Regions from separate parts of the Azospira sp. I09 genome, predicted to be linked through region 3. Evidence: predicted binding sites of a transcription regulator. Region 3 holds the regulator's gene; each other region holds the start of a gene.
The links. The regulator sigma-54, encoded in region 3, starts transcription at its own class of promoters, with help from an activator protein. The targets are predictions, from matches to a motif close to TGGCACGCTTNCTGCTNA.
Positions count from the first base shown of each region.

Region 1: the regulator sigma-54 is predicted to act here: its motif matches at 2,175-2,192, upstream of AZSP09_RS01685 (hydrogenase small subunit).
Region 2: the regulator sigma-54 is predicted to act here: its motif matches at 5,270-5,287, upstream of AZSP09_RS00050 (nitrate reductase).

Region 1 is NZ_AP021844.1:353,903-361,189, reverse strand. Features, by position in the region: gene hybA (hydrogenase 2 operon protein HybA) at 1-903, opposite strand, end outside; gene AZSP09_RS01685 (hydrogenase small subunit) at 906-2,087, opposite strand; gene AZSP09_RS01680 (hypothetical protein) at 2,588-4,429, shown strand; gene AZSP09_RS01675 (OmpA family protein) at 4,439-5,158, shown strand; gene AZSP09_RS01670 (hypothetical protein) at 5,155-5,682, shown strand; gene AZSP09_RS01665 (hypothetical protein) at 5,742-6,062, opposite strand; gene AZSP09_RS01660 (YdcH family protein) at 6,222-6,434, shown strand; gene AZSP09_RS01655 (O-acetylhomoserine aminocarboxypropyltransferase) at 6,471-7,287, shown strand, end outside.
Region 2 is NZ_AP021844.1:5,224-12,510, reverse strand. Features, by position in the region: gene AZSP09_RS00065 (ABC transporter substrate-binding protein) at 1-898, opposite strand, end outside; gene AZSP09_RS20715 (tautomerase family protein) at 945-1,367, shown strand; gene ybiB (DNA-binding protein YbiB) at 1,468-2,451, opposite strand; gene AZSP09_RS00050 (nitrate reductase) at 2,483-5,248, opposite strand; gene AZSP09_RS00045 (ClpXP protease specificity-enhancing factor) at 5,471-5,890, opposite strand; gene AZSP09_RS00040 (glutathione S-transferase N-terminal domain-containing protein) at 5,999-6,595, opposite strand; gene AZSP09_RS00035 (cytochrome c1) at 6,678-7,287, opposite strand, start outside.
Region 3 is NZ_AP021844.1:2,453,350-2,460,636, forward strand. Features, by position in the region: gene AZSP09_RS11490 (PsiF family protein) at 1-64, opposite strand, end outside; gene hprK (HPr(Ser) kinase/phosphatase) at 110-1,045, opposite strand; gene ptsN (PTS IIA-like nitrogen regulatory protein PtsN) at 1,014-1,499, opposite strand; gene hpf (ribosome hibernation-promoting factor, HPF/YfiA family) at 1,655-1,975, opposite strand; gene AZSP09_RS11510 (RNA polymerase factor sigma-54) at 1,990-3,468, opposite strand; gene lptB (LPS export ABC transporter ATP-binding protein) at 3,535-4,281, opposite strand; gene recX (recombination regulator RecX) at 4,347-4,802, opposite strand; gene recA (recombinase RecA) at 4,799-5,821, opposite strand; gene AZSP09_RS11530 (PAS domain S-box protein) at 5,958-7,287, shown strand, end outside.

The DNA of each region.
Region 1 (7,287 bases), 1.7 Mb from region 3:
CATCACCAGCCCGCCGTAGAGCGTGTGTTGCAGGGTTTCCGACTTGGAGGAGGCGGAACGCTCGGGCAGGGGCTTGTGGCCCACCTTCTCGAAGGGCACGGCGGACAGCTTGATCACCTGGGTGCCGCCCACTTCCTTCTCGCCATAGACGTGCTGCACGTAATGGCCCACCACGTTTTCGTAGCTCTGGTCCTTGCCCCCCAGCTGGCCGCGCTGGAACACGGTCTTGGTGCCGGGTTTGAGGGAGAGGCGGCGTTCGGCCTCGGCCTTGAGGTCCGACACCTTGCCGTAGAGGGTGGCGCCGGTGGGGCAGACCTCGGCACAGGCGGCGTACTTGCCTTCCGGCAGGCGGTGGCGGCACAGCTCGCACTTGCCGATCTTGCCGGTGGCGGAGGAGTAGTCGTACTTGGGAATGCCGAAGGGACAGGCGGCAACGCAGTAGCGGCAGCCGATGCAGGCGTCGGCGTCGTAGCCGACGATGCCGGTGACCGGGTCCTTGGTCATGGCCGACACCGGGCAGGCCGAGACGCAGGAGGGATCGTTGCAGTGCAGGCAGGAGGTCTTCATGAAGGCGTAGCCGTTGTCCGGATCGTCCTTCGTCTCCATGGTGCCGCTGCGGAACATCTTGATGACGTTGAAGGTCTTGGCAGTGGTATCCAGGGGCGTATCCCACAGCTGTTCAGGCGTGGAGAACTCCGCCGGGTTGCCATTGACCTCCTTGCAGGCGGCGACGCAGGCCTTGCAGCCGACGCACAGGGTGGCGTCGTAGAGCAGGCCCAGGGCGCCCTCGGGCTGGGGATTGTTGTCCCGGGCGCAGGCCGGGCCACTCACCGAAACGGAGACCGCAGCCGCGGCTGCGCCCCCCGCCAGCGTCCCTTTCAGGAAATTGCGACGGGAAGTCATGGTCACACCTTCTCGGCGGGTTTCTGTTCGGAAGACTGCTTGGCCTTCTCGGCCTCCTCGGCGGCGTGGGAGAGACCCAGGTTCTTCGCCACCATGGCCCCGGCCCCGGCGGCGGCCCCGGCCACGGCAGCCAGCACGGCGGCGGCCCCGAGGGAGGCGCCCTTGCCCTGTTCCTCGACGATGCGCGGGAAGGAGGCGGGCGGGGCGTAGGTCATGACCTTGGCGGTCTGGTGGATGGGTTTCTGGAAGCCCACGCCCTGCTCCGTACAGCCGATGCAGGGGTGGCCGCAGGCCACGGGCCAGGTGCCGGCGCCGGCGTCGCCGAAGAGGATGGTGGGACAGTTGGCGTAGGTCTCGGGACCCTTGCAGCCCAGCTTGTACAGGCAGTAGCCCTTGCGGTGGCCCTCGTCGCCGAACTCCATGGCGAAGCGGCCGGCGTCGAAGTGGGCGCGGCGCTCGCAGTTCTCGTGCACCAGGCGGGAATAGGCGAACTTGGGACGGCCCAGCTCATCCACCGGCGGCAGCTGGCCGAAGGTGAGGAAGTGCACCACGGTGGAAAGGAAGTTGTAGGGGTTGGGCGGACAGCCGGGAATGGTCACCACCGGCTTGTCGATGATCTTGTTCACCCCCACGGCCCCGGTGGGGTTGGGGTCGGTGGAAGGCATGCCGCCCCAGGAGGCACAGGAGCCGATGGCGATGATGGCGGCGGCGTCGGTGGCGCATTCCTTGACGATGTCGATGGCGGTCTTGCCGCCCACCTTGCAGTAGATGCCGCCATCCTTGGTCGGGATGGCACCTTCCACCACCAGCAGGTACTGGCCCTTGTTGGCCTTCATGGCGGCCTGCTTGGCGGCCTCGATCTGGTGGCCGGCGGCGGCGAAGAGGGTCTCGTGGTAGTCGAGGGAGATGACGTCGAGAATCAGCTTCTCGATGGTGGGATGCTCGGCCCGCAGCATGGATTCGGTACAGCCGGTGCATTCCTGGAAGTGCAGCCAGATGACGGAGGGGCGCTTCTTCACCGCCACCGCCTCGGCCACCGCGGCCTCGGCCCCGGCCGGCAGGCCCAGGGTGGCGGCCATGGCCGTACAGAACTGGAGGAATTCCCGGCGGCCCATTTCCAGGCGCTTGGCCGCCTCGATGACGTGCTCGTGGATTTCCAGGGACTGGAGTTTTTGCTCTTGCATGGCCTCACCCTCGGTCTGTTGCCCCGTTCCCACGGGGCTATTTGCATGGTTGCGCGGGGATCGCCGCGCCCTTATTGGGGTGGGACGATTACAAGAACCGTGCCAGACAGGGCAAAACCATAACAATCAAGCAGCTACGGAACTCGCGTGAAATGGCGTTTCATAAAGTTGTAAACCTTGCGACGTCACAAAGCCGACACCTGGAAACTTTCTTTCCACTCTGCAAAGATGACAGATGCAAATAGTTCCCACCCAGGCCCTGGCGACGACCACCTCGGACACCCCCTGCCGCCGGGGCAGGCGGCAAGCGCCTCCCGGCCATGCCATGGCTGGAGGCCAGGAACGGCGCCGGCCTCCAGCCACCCCAAACCCGCACCAATCCCGGACCCGCACCACTCCCCCGCTGCGGCAGCGGAGGCCACCGGCAGCAGCGCCGGGCCGGGGTGCTAGAATCCGGGCTCGTTGCCGCCTTTGCCGACCACCCTGACCCGCCGGGCCCGATGCCTTCCTCCCTCACTTCCCTCCTCGCCGCCACCGACATTCCGGGCCACATGCTGGTCATCGCCCTGCTCCTGGCGGCCATCTGCACCGGTTTCATCTTCCGCTTCGTCCTGCCCGCCCTGGGCCTGGGCCGCCTCTTCCGCCGCACCATCGGGCAGCTGGAGCAGCTGCGGGAGAGCGGCGGCAACCCAGATCCCCAGCAGATCGGCCGCGACATCATGGGCGCCCCGCCCCTGGCCCACCTGTGGCGCGAATACGCCCAGACCCTGCACCCGACCCGCACCGAGGCCGGCCCCCGCTGGCGCGCCACGGCCCTGGCGGAAAGCTTCCTCACCGAACAGGCCCTGGTGGATACGCCCCTGCGGGCCGAGTTCTACAAGCACCTGCCGGGCATCCTCACCGGCATCGGCATCCTCGGCACCTTTTCCGGCCTCATCGTCGGCCTCACCCACTTCGAGGTTTCCGCCAGCGCCGACGTGGTGCGGGGCAGCCTCAGGGAGCTGATCCAGGGCGTCGGCCACGCCTTCAAGATTTCCGCCATCGCCATCGGCCTGGCCATGCTCCTCACCTGGGTCGAAAAATCCCTGGTGGTGGCCCGCTACCGCCAGGTGGAACGCCTCAACCAGCTCATCGACAGTCTCTTCGACACCGGCATCGGCGAGGAATACCTGGCCCGCCTGGTGGGCGCCAGCGAGGGCGCCGCCCAGCAGGCGGCACAACAGGCCGCCCAGCTGCGCCAGGCCCTGGTGGCGGAAATGCGCCAGGCCATGGCCAGCCTGCTGGAGCAGCAGCAACAGGCCGGCCAGCGCCAGCTGGAGAACATGACGGCGGGCCTGGCCGGCGCCGTCGGCGACAGCATCCGCGCGCCCCTGGAGCGCCTGACCCAGACCCTGGAACGGATGGAGGCCCAGCAGGGCAAGGCGGTGGCCGGCGGCATCAGCCAGGCCCTGGACGGCCTGCTGGGCAATGTGGGTCAGCAGATCGGCGAACAGCTGGGACGCCAGGAGCGGGAGGCGGAGCAGCGCCAGGAGCGCCTGCTGCAAAGCCTGGAAGCCACCGGCCAGCGTTTCGAGGCCAGCAGCCAGCGTCTGGAAAAAGCCATCCAGGAATCCATGGCCCAGCTGGCCGGCCAGCTCGCCCAGCAGGTGGCCGGCGTCTCCGAGGCCATCGGCGGCGGCCAGCAGGCCCAGCAGGAGCGCCTGACGGAGCAGACCGACAAGCTCATGGGCAAGGTGGCAGGCCATCTGCAGGGCGTCACCACGGAACTGAAAAATGCCGCCGCCACCCTGGAAGGCTGCGTCGCCAGCTTCAACCGGGCCGGCAGCCAGGCCATGGGCCAGCTCAGCGCCGGCGCCGAAGCCGTGCAACTGGCCTGCGGCGATTTCGCCGCCGCCGGGCGCAGCTTCGACCACACCGCCCAGACCGTGGCCGAGGCCGGGCGTGCCATCCAGAGCGCCGCCGGCAGCCTGGCCGCCGCCAGCGCCGGCAACGGTGAGCTGCTGGAACAGCAGCACAAGGTCGGCGCCAGCCTGCGGGAACTGCTGCAGGAAGTGCAGGGCACGGTGGCCCTGGCCCAGCGGGAGGCCGCCCTCAACAGCGAGGTGGTGGGCCGCCTGGAAAGCGCCGCCCAGTCCCTCGCCCGGGCCGAGCAGCGTGCCGACGTCTATCTGCAGGGCGTCAGCGAGGTCCTGGCCAAGGCCCACGGCGCCTTCGCCGACAACGTGGAGCGTTCACTCAAGGCCGGCAACGCCCAGTTCCAGCGGGAGCTGGCCGAGGCCGTGGGCTACCTGAAGGACGCCATCGAACACCTGGGCGACGTCCTCGCCGACGGCAAGGGCTAAACCGCCGCCATGATCGGACTCCTGCCCGGCAAGCGCCGCGCCCGCCGCGAGGAAGGGGAAAAGCCCTTCTGGATTTCCTTTTCCGACCTCATGTCAGGCCTCATGGTGCTGTTCCTGGTGGCCATGACCGTGGCCCTGCTGGCGGTCACCCACGAGATTTCCGAAAGCGAGCGGGAAAAGACCCGGCGCGAGGAAGACATCCGGGAGGTGCTGCAGCGGGTGCGGGACATGACCCGGGACTTCCCCGGCGTCACCCTGCGCGGCCAGTCCGTGGACTTCGGCGAACGGGCCCGCTTCGACACCAACAGCCACAAGCTCTCCGCCGAGCAGGCCCGCCTGCTGCGGCAACTGGTGCCGAAGATACTGGCCCTGGCCCGGGACCCGGTGGCCGGCAAATGGCTGAAGCAGATCGTGGTCGAGGGCTTCGCCGACGCCCGGGGCAGCTACCTGTACAACCTCAATCTCAGCCTGCAGCGCTCGGAGCGGGTCCTCTGCGCCCTCCTCGCCAGCCCGGCCGGCAGCGCCGACGCCCTCTCGGAGACGGACCAGCAGACGGTGCGGGAACTGTTCCTGGTGGGCGGCTCCTCCTTCAATTTCCAGAAGGCCAGCGCCGAGGAAAGCCGCCGCATCGAACTGCGCCTGGAATTCCGCGATCTCGGCGAACGGGCTCCGGCCCTGCGGCCGCGGCTCCAGGAAGGGGACAGCCGCTGCCCCCTGGACACCCCGTGAGCCAGGCCGGCAGCGACCTGCAGGCCCTCGCCCTGGCCCTGGGGGAGCCCTGCCCCAGGCTGGACCCGGCAGCCGACCCCGCCAATCCGGCGCCCATGACCCGGGCCCTGCAGCGCATCCGCCTGGCCTTCGGCGACAGCGGCGCCCTGGCCGCCTCGCCCCGCTCCGCCCGGGCCCTGCTGGCCTTCCGCAGCGGCGACAGACTGCGCTTCATCGATCTCAAATACCTGTGCCACGCCGTGGACCGGCCCAATCCCTGGGACGGCCGGCGCCTGCTGCAGGACGCCCAGCTCCTGCAACGGCTGCTGCAGCAGGTGGACGCCTGGCAAGGCGAGCCCCGCCGCTTCCGCCAGTGCTACCGGGGCCTGCTGCAGGCCTACAGCGGAGCGGCGGCCGGCCCCGGCCGGACCCTGCTGGGCGATTATCTGCGGCGGTACCGGCAGTACGTCGCCGCATCCCAGCCGCCCCTGGAATGGACCCGGGAGTTGGCCCGGCATCCGGCCCTGGCCGATGGCAAAGACTGAGGCACAAAAGCAGAACGGCGCACCGAGGTGCGCCGTTCTTTTTTCCCGCCGCTGCGGTTTCAGTAACCGATGATGAAATCGGCCACATCCACCCGCACCGTATCGCGGCCCAGGGCCAGGGCGGCGTTACGGGTGAAGTCCTTGGCCCAGCCGCCGGCCTCGGCGAAGCGGGCTTCGCCGCCGTACTTGGCGACGTTGAGCACCTTGTCGATGATCAGGACCTTGCCCACCGGATTGGAGGGTTCGCATTCCAGGGTGACGAATTCCTTGTCGAACCAGCGACGGGCCTCTTCCGCGGTCTGGCCGCCGAGGTCTGCCTGGGTGAACTTGAATTCGTACTCCTTGCCTTTGCCGAAAACGACAATGACGGTGTGGGACATGGATCTCCTCCATAAGGTTAGAATTGTACGGTCTATTCTATGCCCTTTTCCGTACGCTGTGGAATGGTCCACAATGCGTCCTCGATCCTGCCTTGGCGGCCGCTTCCCTCGCGGGAAGAAAGCCGCCGGCAAAGATCATTTTACGAATGTAAACAGCCCATGACCCTGAGCGACGACGAGGCCGGCATCATCCGCGGCCGGCTGCACGAGCTGGAAGTGGAACACCGGGACCTGGACCTGGTGATCGAACACCTCACCGCCAACCCGCCGCCGGACCAGCTCCTGGTGCGGCGCCTGAAAAAGCGCAAGCTGCAGCTCAAGGACCGCATCAGGTTGCTGGAAGACATGCTGCTGCCGGACATGCCGGCCTGACAGCCCAAGAACAACGAGACCCTCAGGAGAACGCCCATGGCCGGTAAGGACGGCTACACCCTCGACACCCTGGCCCTGCACGCCGGCCAGGTGCCCGACCCGCAATACGGCGCCCGTGCCACCCCGATCTACCTATCCACCTCCTTCGTCTTCAAGGATTCCGACCAGGCCGCCGCCCTCTTCAACATGGAACGGGCCGGCCACGTCTATTCCCGCATCTCCAACCCCACCGTATCGGTGCTGGAGGAGCGCGTTGCCGCCCTGGAAGGCGGCGTCGGCGCCATCGCCACCGCCAGCGGCCAGGCCGCCATGCACCTGGCCGTGGCCACCCTGATGGGGGCCGGCAGCCATATCGTTGCCTCCGGCGCCCTCTACGGCGGCAGCCACAACCTGCTGGACTACACCCTGCGCCGCTTCGGCATCGAGACCACCTTCGTTCCCACCCGGGACGTGGACGCCTGGCGCGCCGCCATCCGCCCCAACACCCGCCTGCTCTTCGGCGAAACCCTGGGCAACCCGGGCCTGGACGTGCTGGACATTCCCCGCATTTCCGCCCTGGCCCACGAACACGGCCTGCCGCTTCTTGTCGACTCCACCTTCACCAGCCCCTACCTGTTGAAGCCCTTCGAGCACGGCGCCGATCTGGTCTTCCACTCCGCCACCAAGTTCCTCTGCGGCCACGGCACCGCCGTCGGCGGCGTGCTGGTGGATTCGGGCAATTTCGATTGGGAAGCCTCCGGTAAATTCCCCACCCTGACCGAGCCCTACGACGGTTTCCACGGCATGGACTTCGCCGAGGAATCCACCGTCGCCGCCTTCCTGCTGCGGGCCCGACGCGAAGGCCTGCGGGACT
Region 2 (7,287 bases), 1.3 Mb from region 3:
TCAGCGCCGGCGGCAGGGCGTCGAACTCCCGCACCACGCCGCTGGAGGCGCTCCAGGGATAGGGCGTCACCTGGGAGATGGCGATGCCCGCCGCCTCCGCCCCCATCTCCGCCTGCAGGGCCTTGTAGCCCACCACGGAGAGGGCGAAGAACTGGGGCTGCTTGCCGGTGGCCCGCATCTGTTTGACGAACAGGGCGGTGGGCTTGTAGGTGCTGATCATGACCACGGCCTGGGTGTCGGCGGCGGCGATGGTCTTGACCGCCTCGGTGACATCGTTCTTCACCTTGTCGAAGCTGCCGCTGGCGATGACCTTCAGGTTGCGCTTCTTCAGGGCCACTTCCACACCCTTGAGGCCGGCCTTGCCGAAGGCGTCGTTCTGGTAGAAGACGGCGATGTGGTTGATGCCCAGGGTGGTCAGCTGGTCCACGATCTTTTCCGTCTCGTCGCCGTAGCTGGCCCGCAGCCAGAAGGTCTGGGGCGAGGCCTGCTCCCGCAGCTCGTCGGCCCCGGTGTATGGCGCCACCGAAGGCACGCCCCGCTCGTTCACCAGGGGCATCAGGGCCGTGTAGTTGGCGCTGCCGAACATGCCGAGAAAGGCGAAGACGCCCTCCTTGTCCAGCAGCTGCTTGGCGTTCTCCACGCTCTTTTCCACCACATAGCCGTCGTCCAGGGTCACCAGCTCGATACGGCGGCCGTGGATGCCGCCCTTGCTGTTGATCCACTTGAGATAGGCCAGGGCCCCGTCCCGGTACTCGCTGCCCAGTTCGGCCAGGGGCCCGCTGAGGGGCAGGGACTGGCCCAGCTTGATGACATTGCCCTGCTGGGCATGAAGCGACGTCGCCAGCAGGGCCCCACAAACGAAATAGAGCCCCGTGAGGGCTCGCCGTAGCGCCTTCATCCACAATCTCCTTTGGTGTCTCGATGCCGCCTGGTAGGGGACCGGTATGCTCCGGTTCGGGCCTCGTTCGCTGACGGGCTGGTCACAGTCTAGGAAGGGACGCAGCGGGAGATTGTCATCTGCACGACAATTGGCCCCAGGCCCCGCCGGGCCTGCATTGGCGGCGGGCGGCGGGGAGCCGGCAAGGACTGGCGGCGATGACCGGAGCATCCGCCGGCGCCTTTTCCATGGCACCATGGCCGGCCCCCAACCGACCCGAGGAGATCCCATGCCCTACGTCAATATCCAGATCACCGCCGGTGCCAGCCGGGAACAGAAGGCCCGCCTGGTGGCGGAAGTTACCGACAGCCTGGTGCGGGTGCTGGGCAAAAAGCCGGAACACACCCACATCGTGATCCAGGAAATCGCCGAGGAAAACTGGGGCTTTGCCGGCCTGCTCACCGACGACTGGAAGCGGCGCCAGGGCTGAGCCCAAAACAAAACCCGCCTGGCGGCGGGTTCGGGCGGGGCGCGGCCCCACGGCGGCGGCCGGTGGCGCAATCGCGCCACGGCCAGGGCCGGGACGGGGCCTAGACCGTGGTCAGGCCGTTGCCTTCCACGGCCACGATGGCCTTGGCCTGGTTGAAGTCTTCCGCATAGCCGCTGGCGTAGAGGCAGCAGGCCAGCTGGTTGGCCAGGGGCAGGGGCAGGCTGGCCTGGCCGTCCAGAACCTTGCGGATCCACTGGGCGGTGACCTTGGCGTCGCACTCCTCCGGCAGGTTGGGCAGGGCCTTGAGGCTTTCGTGCTCGGCCTCGAACAGCACCTCGCACTGCTCCTCGTGCAGGTACTCGATGCGCGGGCGGCGCTTGGGGTTGGCGAAGGGCTCCCCTTCCGAGGCCCGCAGCAGCAGGGCCCGGCCGCCGCCATAGGAGAGGATGTCGCGCATCAGGTCCATGTAGGCCGGATGGGTGGCGGCCCCCAGCAGGACGCCGCCGCCCTTGAAGGGGTCGAGCATCTTCACCAGGCTGTGGGCGCTGTTGCGCAGGCCCAGACGGCTGCGCAGGGAGAGCAGGTTGTGCAGCCCCGGGCTGAGCACGTTGAGGGGCACGAAGGCCACGCCGTAGCCGTCCATGGCCTGCTGCACGGCGCTATGGCTGGCGCAGGGCATCAGGCCCAGTTCGCGGAAGACGTGGGCTGAGGTAACCCGGCCATAGCCTTCGAGCAGGCCGTGCACCAGCACCGGCACGCCGAAGCGCTGCAGCAGCAGGGCCAGCAGGGGCGTCAGGTTGGCCCCCTTGCGGGCACCGTTGTAGCTGGGAATGACCACCGGCCGGATGCGCCCGGGGGGCGGCCGCAGGGCATGCACCCGCTCACTGGCGGCGGCCAGGAAGCCGATCATTTCCTCGGCGCTCTCGCCCTTGACCCGCAGGGCGATGGTGATGGCCCCCAGTTCCAGTTCGGGCACACCGCCGTCGAGCATGGCGCCGTAGAGCAGCTGGGCCTCCTCCTGGGTCAGGTCCTTGGCGCCCTCGGCGCCGCGGCCGAGTTCCTTGATGAAGTGGGCGTAATTCATGGGCGTCTCCCCGGTTTTCCTTGTCTTTCCCTCAGGCAGCCTGGGGGGATGTCTTGGCAACGATGATTTTCTTCACTTCGGGCAGGCAGCCGCCGCAGAAGGTTCCGCATTTTAGCTCGTTCTGCAGGCCGTCCAGGTCCAGGCCCCTGGCGATGCCGGCCTCGATCTGGGCCTGGGTGATGTCGGCGCACTTGCACACCACCGGGCTGGCGCGCAGCAGCTTGGCCGGCGGCGTGCTGATGGGGGCCACCGCCCAGCGCAGCAGGTCCGGGTCCAGCACGTCGTCGGAGATGGCGTCCTTGAGCCAGGCCAGGGCCTGGGTCTCGCCGGCCAGGCGCACCCCGAGCAGGTGGCCGTCCCGGGCCAGGGCCCGCTTGCCGATGTGGCGGCGGCGGTCGGCGTAGACGATGGCGCCCTCCTCCCGCTCCAGGTCGAAGAGGGCGTCGATCTCCCGGATCTGGGCCTCGTCCAGGGGCGCCTCTGCCGCGGCGCGGAACACCACCAGGGGCTGGCCGCGGCCATAGAGGCCGACGCTGGCGTAGGGGAAGCGGGACAGCAGGCGGCGCGCCCTTTGCAGCAGGGCCAGGCTGGAGGCCAGGGCGTCGGGCCCCTCCCCGGCCCGCACCACGGCCAGGGGCCAGGGCAGGTCGGCCTTTTCCACCTGCACCGGGGCGTGCTTCAGCTCGGGCTGCAGGGAAATGGGATCGCAGGCCGGGCCGGTGAAGGCATTGGCGCCGGCGCCGTGCATGAAGCGGCTGCCCCAGTGCATGGGCAGCCAGGCCCTGCCCTTCTTCAGGCCGGCCACGGCGGCCACCCGCAGCACCAGGCTGTCGCGGCCGTTGCTGACCCGGGCCAGGTCGCCGTCCTCCAGACCCCGGTGGCGCAGGTCGCAGGGATGCATGGCCAGCACCGCCTCCTCGGCGCCGTGGAACAGGCGCGGCACGGTGCCGGTGCGGCTCATGCCATGCCACTGGTCCCGCAGGCGGCCGGAAAGGAGGCTGATAGGCTGATCCACATCTGTGGGCTCGGCCACCTCCTGGTGCTGCACTGGGACGAAGCGGGCGCGGCCACTGGGCGTGGGGAAGCGGCCGTCGGCGTAAAGTCGGGGCAGGCCGGCCTCGGCCCCTTCGGGGAAGGGCCACAGCTGGGGCCCGCGCTGCTCCAGGAGGCCGTAGGAGAGGCCGGTGATGTCCAGGTCCCGGCCCCGGGTGCTGTCCCGGTGCTCGTTGAAGATGGCTTCGGGGCGGCGGTAGGGGAACAGGCGGCGGGCCTCGTCGCCCCGGCCCAGCTCGTCCCCCAGACGGTGGGCGAAATCGACGGCGATGGCCCAGTCGGCCCGGGCCTCGCCGGCCGGCGCCACGGCGGCCCGCACCCGGGAGATGCGGCGCTCCGAATTGGTCACCGTACCCTCCTTCTCGCCCCAGCTGGCGGCGGGCAGCAGCAGGTCGGCGTAGGCGGCGGTGTCGGTATCGCCGTAGGCTTCCTGCAGCACCACGAATTCCGCCGTCTCCAGGGCGGCCCGCACCCGGGCCTGGTCCGGCAGGGAATGGGCCGGGTTGGTGCAGGCGATCCACAGGGCCTTGACCTCGCCCCGGCCCACGGCCTCGAACAGCTGCACGGCGGTGAGGCCGGGCTTGGCCGGCACTTCGGGCACGCCCCAGAAGCGGGCCACTTCGGCCCGGTGCTCGGCGTTGCCCAGATCCCGGTGGGCAGAGAGCAGGTTGGCCATGCCCCCCACTTCCCGGCCGCCCATGGCGTTGGGCTGGCCGGTGAGGGAGAAGGGGCCGGCGCCGGGCCGGCCGATGTGGCCGGTGGCCAGGTGCAGGTGGATCAGGGCGGCGTTGTTGTGGCTGCCGTGGCGGGACTGGTTGAGGCCCTGGCACCAGAGGGACAGGCTGGCCTTGGAGAGGCCGAACCAGCGCGCCGCCTGGACGATGTCTTCGGCCGGGATGCCGCAGATCTGGGCCGCCACGGCGGGGCTGTAGTCCGCCGCAATCGCTTCCAGGGCGGCAAAGCCTTCGGTGTGGGCGGCGATGTAGTCCCGGTCCACCAGGTTCTCGGCCAGCAGCACGTGCAGCATGGCGTTGTAGAGGGCGATGTCGGTGCCGGGCTTCAGGGCCAGGTGCAGGTCGGCGATGGCGGCCGTCTCGCTGCGACGGGGGTCGGCGACGATCATCTTGAGTTCGGGATTGGCCTCCCGGGCATCCTCGATGCGGCGGAAGACGATGGGATGGGCGGCGGCCGGATTGGCGCCGGTGATGAACAGGCACTGGGCCAGGCCGATGTCCTCGTAGCAGTTGGGCGGCGCATCCACGCCCAGGGTCAGCTTGTAGCCGGAGGCGGCGGAGGACATGCAGAGGCGGGAGTTTGTATCGATGTTGTTGCTGCCGATGAAGCCCTTCACCAGCTTGTTGAAGACGTAGTAGTCCTCGGTCAGCAGCTGGCCGGAGACGTAGAAGGCCACCGCCTCCGGTCCGTGCTCGGCGATGACGGCGGCGAAACGGCGGGCCGCCACGGCCATGGCCTCCTCCCAGCTCACCCGCTGGCGCGGCTGGTCGCGGCGGGTGCGCACTTCCGGATAGAGGGCCCGGTTGGCCTGAAGGGTGCCGGGGGCGGCGGTGAGGTGCAGGGTCGCCCCCTTGGCGCAGAGGCGCCCCTGGTTGGCCGGGTGCTCCGGGTCGCCGCGCACGTCGGTGATGCGGCCGTCGCGGCTGTCGATGAGGACGCCGCAGCCGGTGCCGCAGTAGCAGCAGGTGGAAGGGGTGACACTGGGGGGGAAGTGGCTTTCATTTGGCATGGTCTGGGCTCCTGCCCCAACACAGCAACAGCCATGCCACCATTAATAATCAATGGGTTACTAATAAACAACAGCGAATCCGCCAGACGAACGGCTGGATTTCGGCCCCAGCTTGGCGCATCCCGCGCCAGCTTGGTGCGCCAAAGAAAAACCGCCTCGGCTTGGGGCGCGAGGCGGTTTCCGGTGGAGCGGCGGGGAGTACCCGGGAGGGAAAGCCCCCGCTCACTTCACCCGCTGCAGGTGGGGACGGCCGCTGGGCGGTGCGGCCGGCGGCTCCGGCGGGGTCTCGTCGCCGGCATCCGCCACCACTTCGCCCTCGCCTTCCACTTCTTCATCCACCTCGAAGGCCATGCCGGCCCCGTTTTCACGGGCGTAGATGGCCACCACATTGCCCACCGGCACCGACAGATCCCGGGCCACACCGCCGAAACGGGCGGCAAAGCTGATCAGCTCGTTGCTCATGTTGAGGTGGGAAGTGGCGTCGCCGCTGATGTTGAGGACGATCTGGCCGTCCCGCACGTACTCGCGGGGCACCAGGGTCCGGTCATCCACGGCCACTGCGATGTAGGGGGTAAAGCCGTTGTCCACGCACCATTCGTAAATGGCGCGGATCAGGTAGGGCTTGGTGGAGGGCAGTTGCATGACAGTCTTCCGCTGAATGGCGCCGACCGGTCCGGCCGACGCACCGGCACCGCAGGCGCCGGCCTGGAGAAAAGACGGGGACACCGTGGCGGCGCCCCCGTCAGTTCGTTACTTGCGCATCACCTTTTCGGAAGGCGTCAGGGCGTCGATGAAGCCCTGGCGGCTGAAGATGCGCTCGGCGTACTTCATCAGCGGCGCGGCGGTCTTCGGCAGGTCGATGCCGTAGTGGTCCAGGCGCCACAGCAGGGGGGCGATGGCCACGTCGAGCATGGAGAACTCGTCGCCCAGCATGAACTTCTGCTTGGCGAACATGGGAGCCAGCTCGGTCAGGCGGTTTCGGATTTCGGTCCGCGCCTTGTCGGCGGTCTTGGCGTTCTTTTCCAGGGGCTCGATGTAGGCAAAGATTTCCCGTTCCATGGTGGACAGCAGCTGGCGCGCCCGGGCCCGCATGATGGGGTCGGCCGGCATGAGCTGGGGATGGGGGAAACGCTCATCGATGTATTCGTTGATGATGTTGGGTTCGTACAGGATCAACTCGCGCTCGACCAGCACCGGCACCCGGTTGTACGGGTTGATGACGGCGATGTCTTCGGGCTTGTTGAAGAGGTCCACATCGATCACCTGGAAGTCCATGCCCTTTTCGAACAGGACGATGCGGCAGCGGTGGCTGAAGGGATCGGTGGTGCCGGAGTAGAGGTTCATCATGACTCGTTACCTCAAAAAGGAATCGGCACCGCCGCCGGGAAAAGCCCCGATCGGCGATGCCGTAGCCTGAATGTCAGGCGGGTTAGTGCACGTCTTTCCAGTACTCGCGCTTGAGAGCGTAAGCAACGACGAAGAGCACGCCGAGGAACAGCAGGACGGCAATGCCCAGCTGCTTGCGCAGACCGGAAACGGGTTCACCGATGTACACCAGGAAACCGACCAGGTCAGCGATTTGCTTGTCGTACTCGGCGGCGGACAGCTTGCCGGGTACGGCCAGTTCCAGCTTGTGGGTCTCGTGGTTCAGCACTTGCTGCCCCTGCAGTTCCCACAGGATGTGCGGCATGCCGACGTTCTCGAACACCACGTTGTTCCAGCCGGTGGGACGCTTGTCGTCACGGTAGAAGGAACGCAGGTAGGTGTAGAGCCAGTCGGCGCCGGGACCGGCTTCGGAAGCGCGGGCACGGGCGATCAGGGTCAGGTCGGGCGGGGTGGCGCCGAACCATTGCTTGGCTTCGTCCGGACGGATGGCGACGCGCATGGGTTCGCCCACCTTGTCGGCGGTGAACAGCAGGCTGTCCTTGATCTGCTGCTCGGTCAGACCGATGCCGGTCAGCCGGTTGTAGCGCATGAAGGAGGCGCCGTGGCAGTTCAGGCAGTAGTTCACGAACAGCTTGGCGCCGTTTTGCAGGGCC
Region 3 (7,287 bases):
CGCCGGCAACGGGAGCCAGGCCGATACAGGCCAGGGAAAACAGGGCTAGCAGCATCTTTTTCATGGTGTCTCCGTCAGTGGTCAGGCAGGGCTTACCACTATGCGTTCGTCAAATATCGTCGTCAAGCAGCAGCTTCTGCTGCCGGGTGATGAATTCCTGCATGTTGTCGATGCCGCGCAGCTGCAGGATGCTGTTGCGCACCGCCGCCTCCAGCAGCACCGCCAGGTTACGCCCGGCGGCCACCGGAATGACCACCTTGCGCACGGCCACGCCGAGGATCTCCTGGGTCTGGGCATCCAGGGGCAGGCGCGGCGCATCCACCCCGGCCACCGGCTTCTGCAGGTGCACGATCAGCTTGAGCTTCATTTTCCGCCGGGAGGCGGTCTCGCCGAAGATGGTGCGGATATTGAGCAGGCCCAGGCCCCGCACTTCGAGGAAGTCCCGCAGCATGCCCGGGCAACGGCCCTCGATGGTGGCGGGAGCGATGCGGGCCAGTTCCACCACGTCGTCGGCGACCAGGCCGTGGCCCCGGGAAATCAGTTCCAGGGCCAGTTCGGACTTGCCGACGCCGGAATCGCCGGTGATGAGGACGCCCATGCCCAGCACGTCCATGAAGACGCCATGCACCGACACCGTGTCCGCCAGGCGGCGGGAGAGGTAGATGCGCAGCAGGTCGATCACGGCCGAGCAGGGTTTGGCGGTGGTGAACAGGGGCGTGCCGGTGCTCTCGCAGCCCTCCAGCACGGCCGGCAGCACTTCCAGGCCCTCGGCGACGATGACGGCGGGGGGCTGGGCGGCGAAGATTTCGTTCATCTGCGCCTTGAGGCGCTCAGGATTGACCCGGCTCAGCCACTGGTACTCGGCGGCGCCGATGACCTGCAGGCGTTCCGGGTGGATCAGGTTGAGGTGGCCGACCACGTCGGCGCCGTAGTTGCCCCGCTCCCGGATCTCGATGGAGCGTTCGGCACCCTGGGCCGCGACCCAGGTCAGGGACAGCTTGTCCTGGTGGTCCTCAAACAGCTGGCTGATGGAGATTTGCCGCATGGTTCCCCCAGTCGGTGAACAGGCGGTGGGCGTCGTCGGTGTTGTCGCAGGCGCCCAGGGCCTCGCGGAAGGCCCGGTCGGAGAAACGCTGGGCCAGCTCGGAAAGAATCTGCAGATGCTGCTCGGTGGCCTGTTCCGGCACCAGCAGCACGAACATCAGGCCGACGGGCTTGCCGTCGGGGGAATCGAAAGGCACCGGGGCGGACAGGCGCATGAAGGCGCCGGCGGCTTCCTTGAGCCCCTTGATGCGGCCGTGGGGAATGGCAACCCCCTGGCCCAGGCCGGTGGAACCGAGTTTTTCCCGGGCGAAGAGGCTGTCGAAAACCGTGGCCCGGGCGATGCCCAGGTTGTTCTCGAACAGCAGTCCGGCCTGCTCGAATGCCCGCTTCTTGCTGCTGGCTTCGAGGTCCAGCAGGATGTGGGCGGGAGGGAGGAGTTTGGCAATCAGATCCATGGGGCGGGAACCTTCCCCGAACAGCGGGATGGCGGCGGCAGGGCCGGTTGGAGACTGGGATTCAGGCAGGATACCAGGCGAAAAGTGGCGGGATCATAACGGAAAACGACCCCGCCGCCTATGCCTTTCGTCCCAGTCCCGGAGAGGGAATCAGATCACTCTTCGATGTGATTCTTGATGGTGTCGCGGTGGTGATCCTGGGCCTTCTGCTTGTACTTCTGCACTTGGCGGTCCAGCTTGTCGATCAGGGTGTCCACGGCGGCATACAGGTCGGCATCCTCGGCATCCACGTGGATGTCCTTGCCGGGCACGCGCACGGTGACTTCAGCCTTCTGCTTCAGCTTTTCCACGGTGAGGATGACGTTGACGTCGATGACGCTGTCGAAGTGACGCGTAACCCGCTCCAGCTTGGCAGTGACGTAGTCGCGGATCGCCGGGGTGACTTCCAGGTGATGTCCGGTGATGTGCAGGTTCATGGCTCGCTCCTTTTTTAGATGGACTTGCGTAGGTTGGCCGGCGAAATGTTGAGCGCTTCTCTGTATTTTGCAATGGTTCGACGCGCCACAACAATGCCTTGTTGGCCAAGAATTTCGGATATTTGACTGTCCGAAAGGGGTTTTTTGGGGTCTTCGGCCGCCACCAGCTGCTTGATCAGGGCCCGGATGGCGGTGGCCGAACAGGCGCCCCCCGTATCCGTGGCCACGTGGCTGCCGAAGAAATACTTGAGTTCGAAAATGCCCCGGGGGGTGGCCATGTACTTCTGGGTGGTCACCCGGGAGACGGTGGATTCGTGCAGGCCCAGGGTTTCGGCGATTTCCCGCAGTACCAGGGGACGCATGGCCACCTCGCCGTGTTCGAAGAACTGGCGCTGGCGGTCCAGGATGGCCTGGGACACGCGCAGGATGGTGTCGAAACGCTGCTGCACGTTCTTGATCAGCCAGCGGGCCTCCTGCAGCTGGCCGGAGAGGCTGGAGCCGCGCTGCTTGGAGAGGATCTCGGCGTAGAGCCGGTTGATGCGCAGGCGCGGGTAGGCGTCCGGATTGATGCTGGCGGTCCACTGGTTGCGCACCTTCTTCACCACCACGTCCGGGGTGATGTAGCGGGCATCCAGGGGCGCGTACTGGGCGCCGGGCCGGGGGTTGAGGCTCTTCACCAGGTTGGTGACGGCGCGCAGGCGCTCGTCGTCGCAGCCCAGCAGCTTCTTCAGCTTGGTGAAGTCCCGGCCGGCCAGCAGTTCCAGGTGATGGCGCACCAGCTTCAGGGCCTGGTCCCGCACCTCGTCGGCCGGCAGGGCTTCCAGCTGCAGGGCCAGGCATTCGCCCGGAGTGCGGGCACCGACACCGGTCGGGTCCAGGTGCTGCAGGTGGCGCAGGGCGATCTGCAGGTCGTCCAGATCGATTTCCAGCTCTTCCGGCAGGGCTTCCTGCAGCTCCTCCAGGGGCTGGGTCAGGTAGCCGTCCTCGTCCAGCGCCTCGATCAGGAAGCTGACCAGCTGCCGGTCCCGCTCGGAGAGCTGCATCAGGCCCAGCTGCCAGTTGAGGTGGTCGCGCAGGGAGGTGTTGGCGGCCTGCACTTCCTGGAAGTCGGAATCCTCGTCCTCGTCGCGGGAGGCGGAAGGGTAGCTGCCTTCGGCAAACCAGTCCTCGCCCTCACCCAGGCGGTCCCGGCTGTCGTCCCGGACTTCTTCGGGGCCGTGACTGTCGGCGCCTTCACCGGATTCGCCGCTATCGCCTTCCCGCGGGCCTTCGGCAGCGGACTCGGCCGTACTGCCGGCGTATTCGCCTTCGCTCCCGCTGTAGGAGGGCTCGTAGTTCTCGTCCTCCCGCTCCAGCAGGGGGTTTTCCAGCAGATACTTCTCCAACTCCTGCTCCAGCTCAAGCGTCGACAGTTGCAGCAGCCGGATGGACTGCTGCAGCTGTGGCGTCAGGGCCAAGTGCTGCGAGAGTTTGAGTTGGAGGGTTGGTTTCATGGACCCGGGGCCGAAGGGGCCGGCGGCAATGAGCGGGTTGAGGGAAAGACTCGGAGACTGGGCTCGTCAGAGACGGAAGCTCTCGCCCAGATATACTTTTCGGACGTCTTCATTATAAACGATCTCATCCGGGCGGCCAGACGCCAGCACCCGTCCCTCATTGATGATGTAGGCCCGGTCGCAGATGCCCAGGGTCTCACGCACGTTGTGGTCGGTGATGAGCACGCCGATGCTGCGGTCCTTGAGGAAACGGATGATCTTCTGGATTTCCAGCACGGCGATGGGGTCCACGCCGGCGAAGGGCTCATCCAGCAGGATGAAACGGGGAGAGGTGGCCAGGGCCCGGGCGATTTCCACCCGGCGGCGCTCGCCACCGGACAGGGCGGCGGCATTGGAAGCGCGGATGTGGCCGATGTGCAGCTCTTCCAGCAGCTCCTCCAGGCGCAGGTCGATCTCGTGCTTGGGTAGCTTCTGCAGTTCCAGCACGGCGCGGATGTTCTCCTCCACGTTGAGCTTGCGGAAGACGGAGGCCTCCTGGGGCAGGTAGGAAATGCCCAGATGGGCCCGCTTGTGGATGGGGAAGTGGGTCACTTCCTGATTTTGCAGCTGGATGGAGCCGCCGTCGGAGGGCACCAGGCCGACGATCATGTAGAAACAGGTGGTCTTGCCGGCACCGTTGGGGCCCAGCAGGCCGACCACCTCACCGCTGCCCACCTCGAAGGACACGTCATGCACCACGGTGCGGGACTTGTAGCGCTTTTTCAGGTTGTTGGCGGAAAGCTTGGCGATGAGGTCGGGGTTCTGCTCGGACATGGGCTATCAGATTCTATGAATGCGGGGGCGTAAAGGCATTGTGCCAGAGGTGTCGCCCGGGGGTTCTACCAGTCGCTGCCGGACTCGTCGTCCCAGCCGCCCTGCAGCACCTGGCGGACGGTGGCGGCGGCAAAGCCGCGGCTGAGGAGGAAGCGGGTCTGTTTGGCCCGCTCGGCCAGATCGGCGGGCAGGGCGGCGAATTTCTTCTGCCACACCTGGCGCGCCCGTTCCAGCTCGCTGCCGCCCTGGGCCAGGGCCGCGGCGACGGTTTCCTCGGCCACGCCCTTCTGCCGCAGTTCCTGGGCCAGCCGGGCATCGCCGTAGCGGCGGGCCCGGATGGCGACCCTTTCACTGGCATAGCGGGCATCGGAAAGCTGGCGGCGAGCCGCCAGGTCGTCCAGCAGGGTCTCCAGCTCAGCCTCGGATTCTGCGTGGGGCGCCAGCTTGCGGGCCAGTTCGGCCCGGCTGTACTCCCGCCGCGCCAGCAGCCCCAGGGCCCGCTGGCGCAGGCTCGGGGTCATTCTCCGGCAGCGGCCGCCGGGGCGGGATTGGCCACGCCCAGGGCTTCCCGGATCTTGCCTTCGATTTCCTGGGCAATGGCCGGGTTGGCTTTGAGGAATTCCCGGGAGTTGTCCTTGCCCTGGCCGATTTTCTCGCCCTTGTAGGAGTACCAGGCGCCGGACTTCTCGATCAGCTTGTTGGCCACCCCCAGTTCGATGATCTCGCCCTCGCGGGAGATGCCTTCGCCGTAGAGGATGTCGAACAGGGCTTCGCGGAAGGGCGGGGAGACCTTGTTCTTCACCACCTTGACGCGGGTTTCGTTGCCGATCACCTCGTCACCCTTCTTGATGCCGCCGATACGGCGGATATCCAGGCGCACGGAGGCGTAGAACTTGAGCGCGTTGCCGCCGGTGGTGGTTTCCGGGGAACCGAACATCACCCCGATCTTCATGCGGATCTGGTTGATGAAGATGACCAGGGTATTGGTCTTCTTGATGTTGGCGGTGAGCTTGCGCAGGGCCTGGCTCATCAGGCGGGCGTGCAGGCCCATCATGGAATCGCCCATCTCGCCTTCGATTTCGGCCTTGGGGGTGAGGGCGGCGACGGAGTCCACCACGATCACGTCCACACCGCCGGAACGCACCAGCATGTCGGCAATTTCCAGGGCCTGTTCGCCGTTGTCCGGCTGGGAGATGAGCAGCTCGCCGATGTTCACGCCCAGCTTCTGGGCGTACTGGGGATCGAGGGCGTGTTCCGCGTCGATGAAGGCGGCGGTGCCGCCCAGCTTCTGCATCTCGGCGACGACCTGCAGGGTCAGGGTGGTCTTGCCGGAGGATTCCGGACCGTAGATTTCCACCACCCGGCCCCGGGGCAGGCCGCCCACGCCGAGGGCCACGTCCAGGCCCAGGGAGCCGGTGGACACCACGTCCACGCCCTTGTCCACTTCGGTCTCGCCCATCTTCATGATGGCGCCCTTGCCGAACTGCTTTTCAATCTGCGCCAGTGCGGCGGTTAGTGCTTTGGCCTTGTTGTCGTCCATGACTGAATTCCCCAAAATCAAGCGGCTGATTATGGCACAAACCCTCCGGCCTACGCCAAGTTACCCGGACTACGTGTTATCCCCAGCATCAAAGGCCTTGGAACACCGCGGCAAAGCAGGGAAAATGGCGCAAATTATGCTAAAGCGATTATTGGCGCCCCCGGCCGCCGCTCTCCTCCCCGCTGCCCACCTGCCCCTGCTCCCGGGGCTGCTGCTGGTGTTTGCCGCCTATCTGGCGGTGGCCCAGCTGACCATGGCCATCGGCACTGCCGGCCACGGCCTCTTCGTGCCCTTCTGGCCCCCCGCCGGCATTGCCCTGGCCGCCCTCGTCCTGGGCGGCGGCCGGCTGTGGCCGGCAGTGCTGCTGGCCACCCTGGGCAGCGCCCTCATCAGCGGCTTTGCTCCCCTCACCGGCCTGCTCATGGGCGCCGGCAACGCCCTTGGCGCCTGGGCCGGCTACCGTCTGCTGCGGGGTCCCCTGCAGTTCGATCCGCGCCTGGGCCGCCCCCAGGACGTGCTGCACCTGTGTTTCAGCGCCCCCGTGCTGGGCGGCGCCATCAGCGCCAGCCTGGGCGTCGGTGCCCTGAGCCTGGGCGGCAGCCTGGAGCCGGCCCAGCTGCTGCCCGCCTGGCGCGGCTGGTGGGTGGGCGACCTGGCCGGCACCCAGCTGCTGGCCCCCCTGCTGCTGGCCTGGCTGCAGCCCCGGGAAGGCCTGGACCAGGGCCGCTGGCGCCATCTGGCGGTGGCGGCGGTGGTCGCCGCCGCCCTCAGCAGCCTGTGGTTCTTCTCCGAGCGGGCCCCCGAATCCTTTGCCTACGCCGGCCTGCTGCTCCTGCTGACCCTGATCTGGATCGCCTTCAGCTGCGAGTTGCGCCTGGTGACCCTGGCCCTGGCCACCACGGCCCTGACGGCCGCCGTCTTCGCCGCCCTGGGCACCGGCCCCTTCGCCAATATCGAGCCCCAGCTGGTGCAGGTGAAGCTGCAGGTGCTGATCGCCTCCCTCACCGCCGTGACCCTGGCCCTGGCCGCCGCCAACCGGCAGCGCCGCAGCGCCGAGGAGGACCGCAACCGGGCGGAGGAGCGCCTGGAACAGGTGCTGGATTCCCTCGACGACGTCATCTGGACCCTGGAGGCGGAGGAACGGCGTTTCTCCTTCGTCAGCGGCGCCACCCAGCGCCTCAGCGGTCATTCCGCCGCCGAGCTGTATGCGAACGCCATGCGCTGGGCCGACGACCTGCATCCGGCGGACCGGGAAACCACCCTGGCCGCTTTCGAACGGCAGTTCGCGGGGGAAGCCGCCGACCAGGAATTCCGCATCATCCGCGACGGCGAGGTGCGCTGGCTGCGGGTCCGCAGCCATCCGGTGGTGGTGGCGGAGCGGGTGGTGCGCATCCACGGCATCACCCAGGACGTCACCTCCCTGCACCGGGCCATGGACCGTCTCGCCGCCAGCGAGGAGCGCCTGC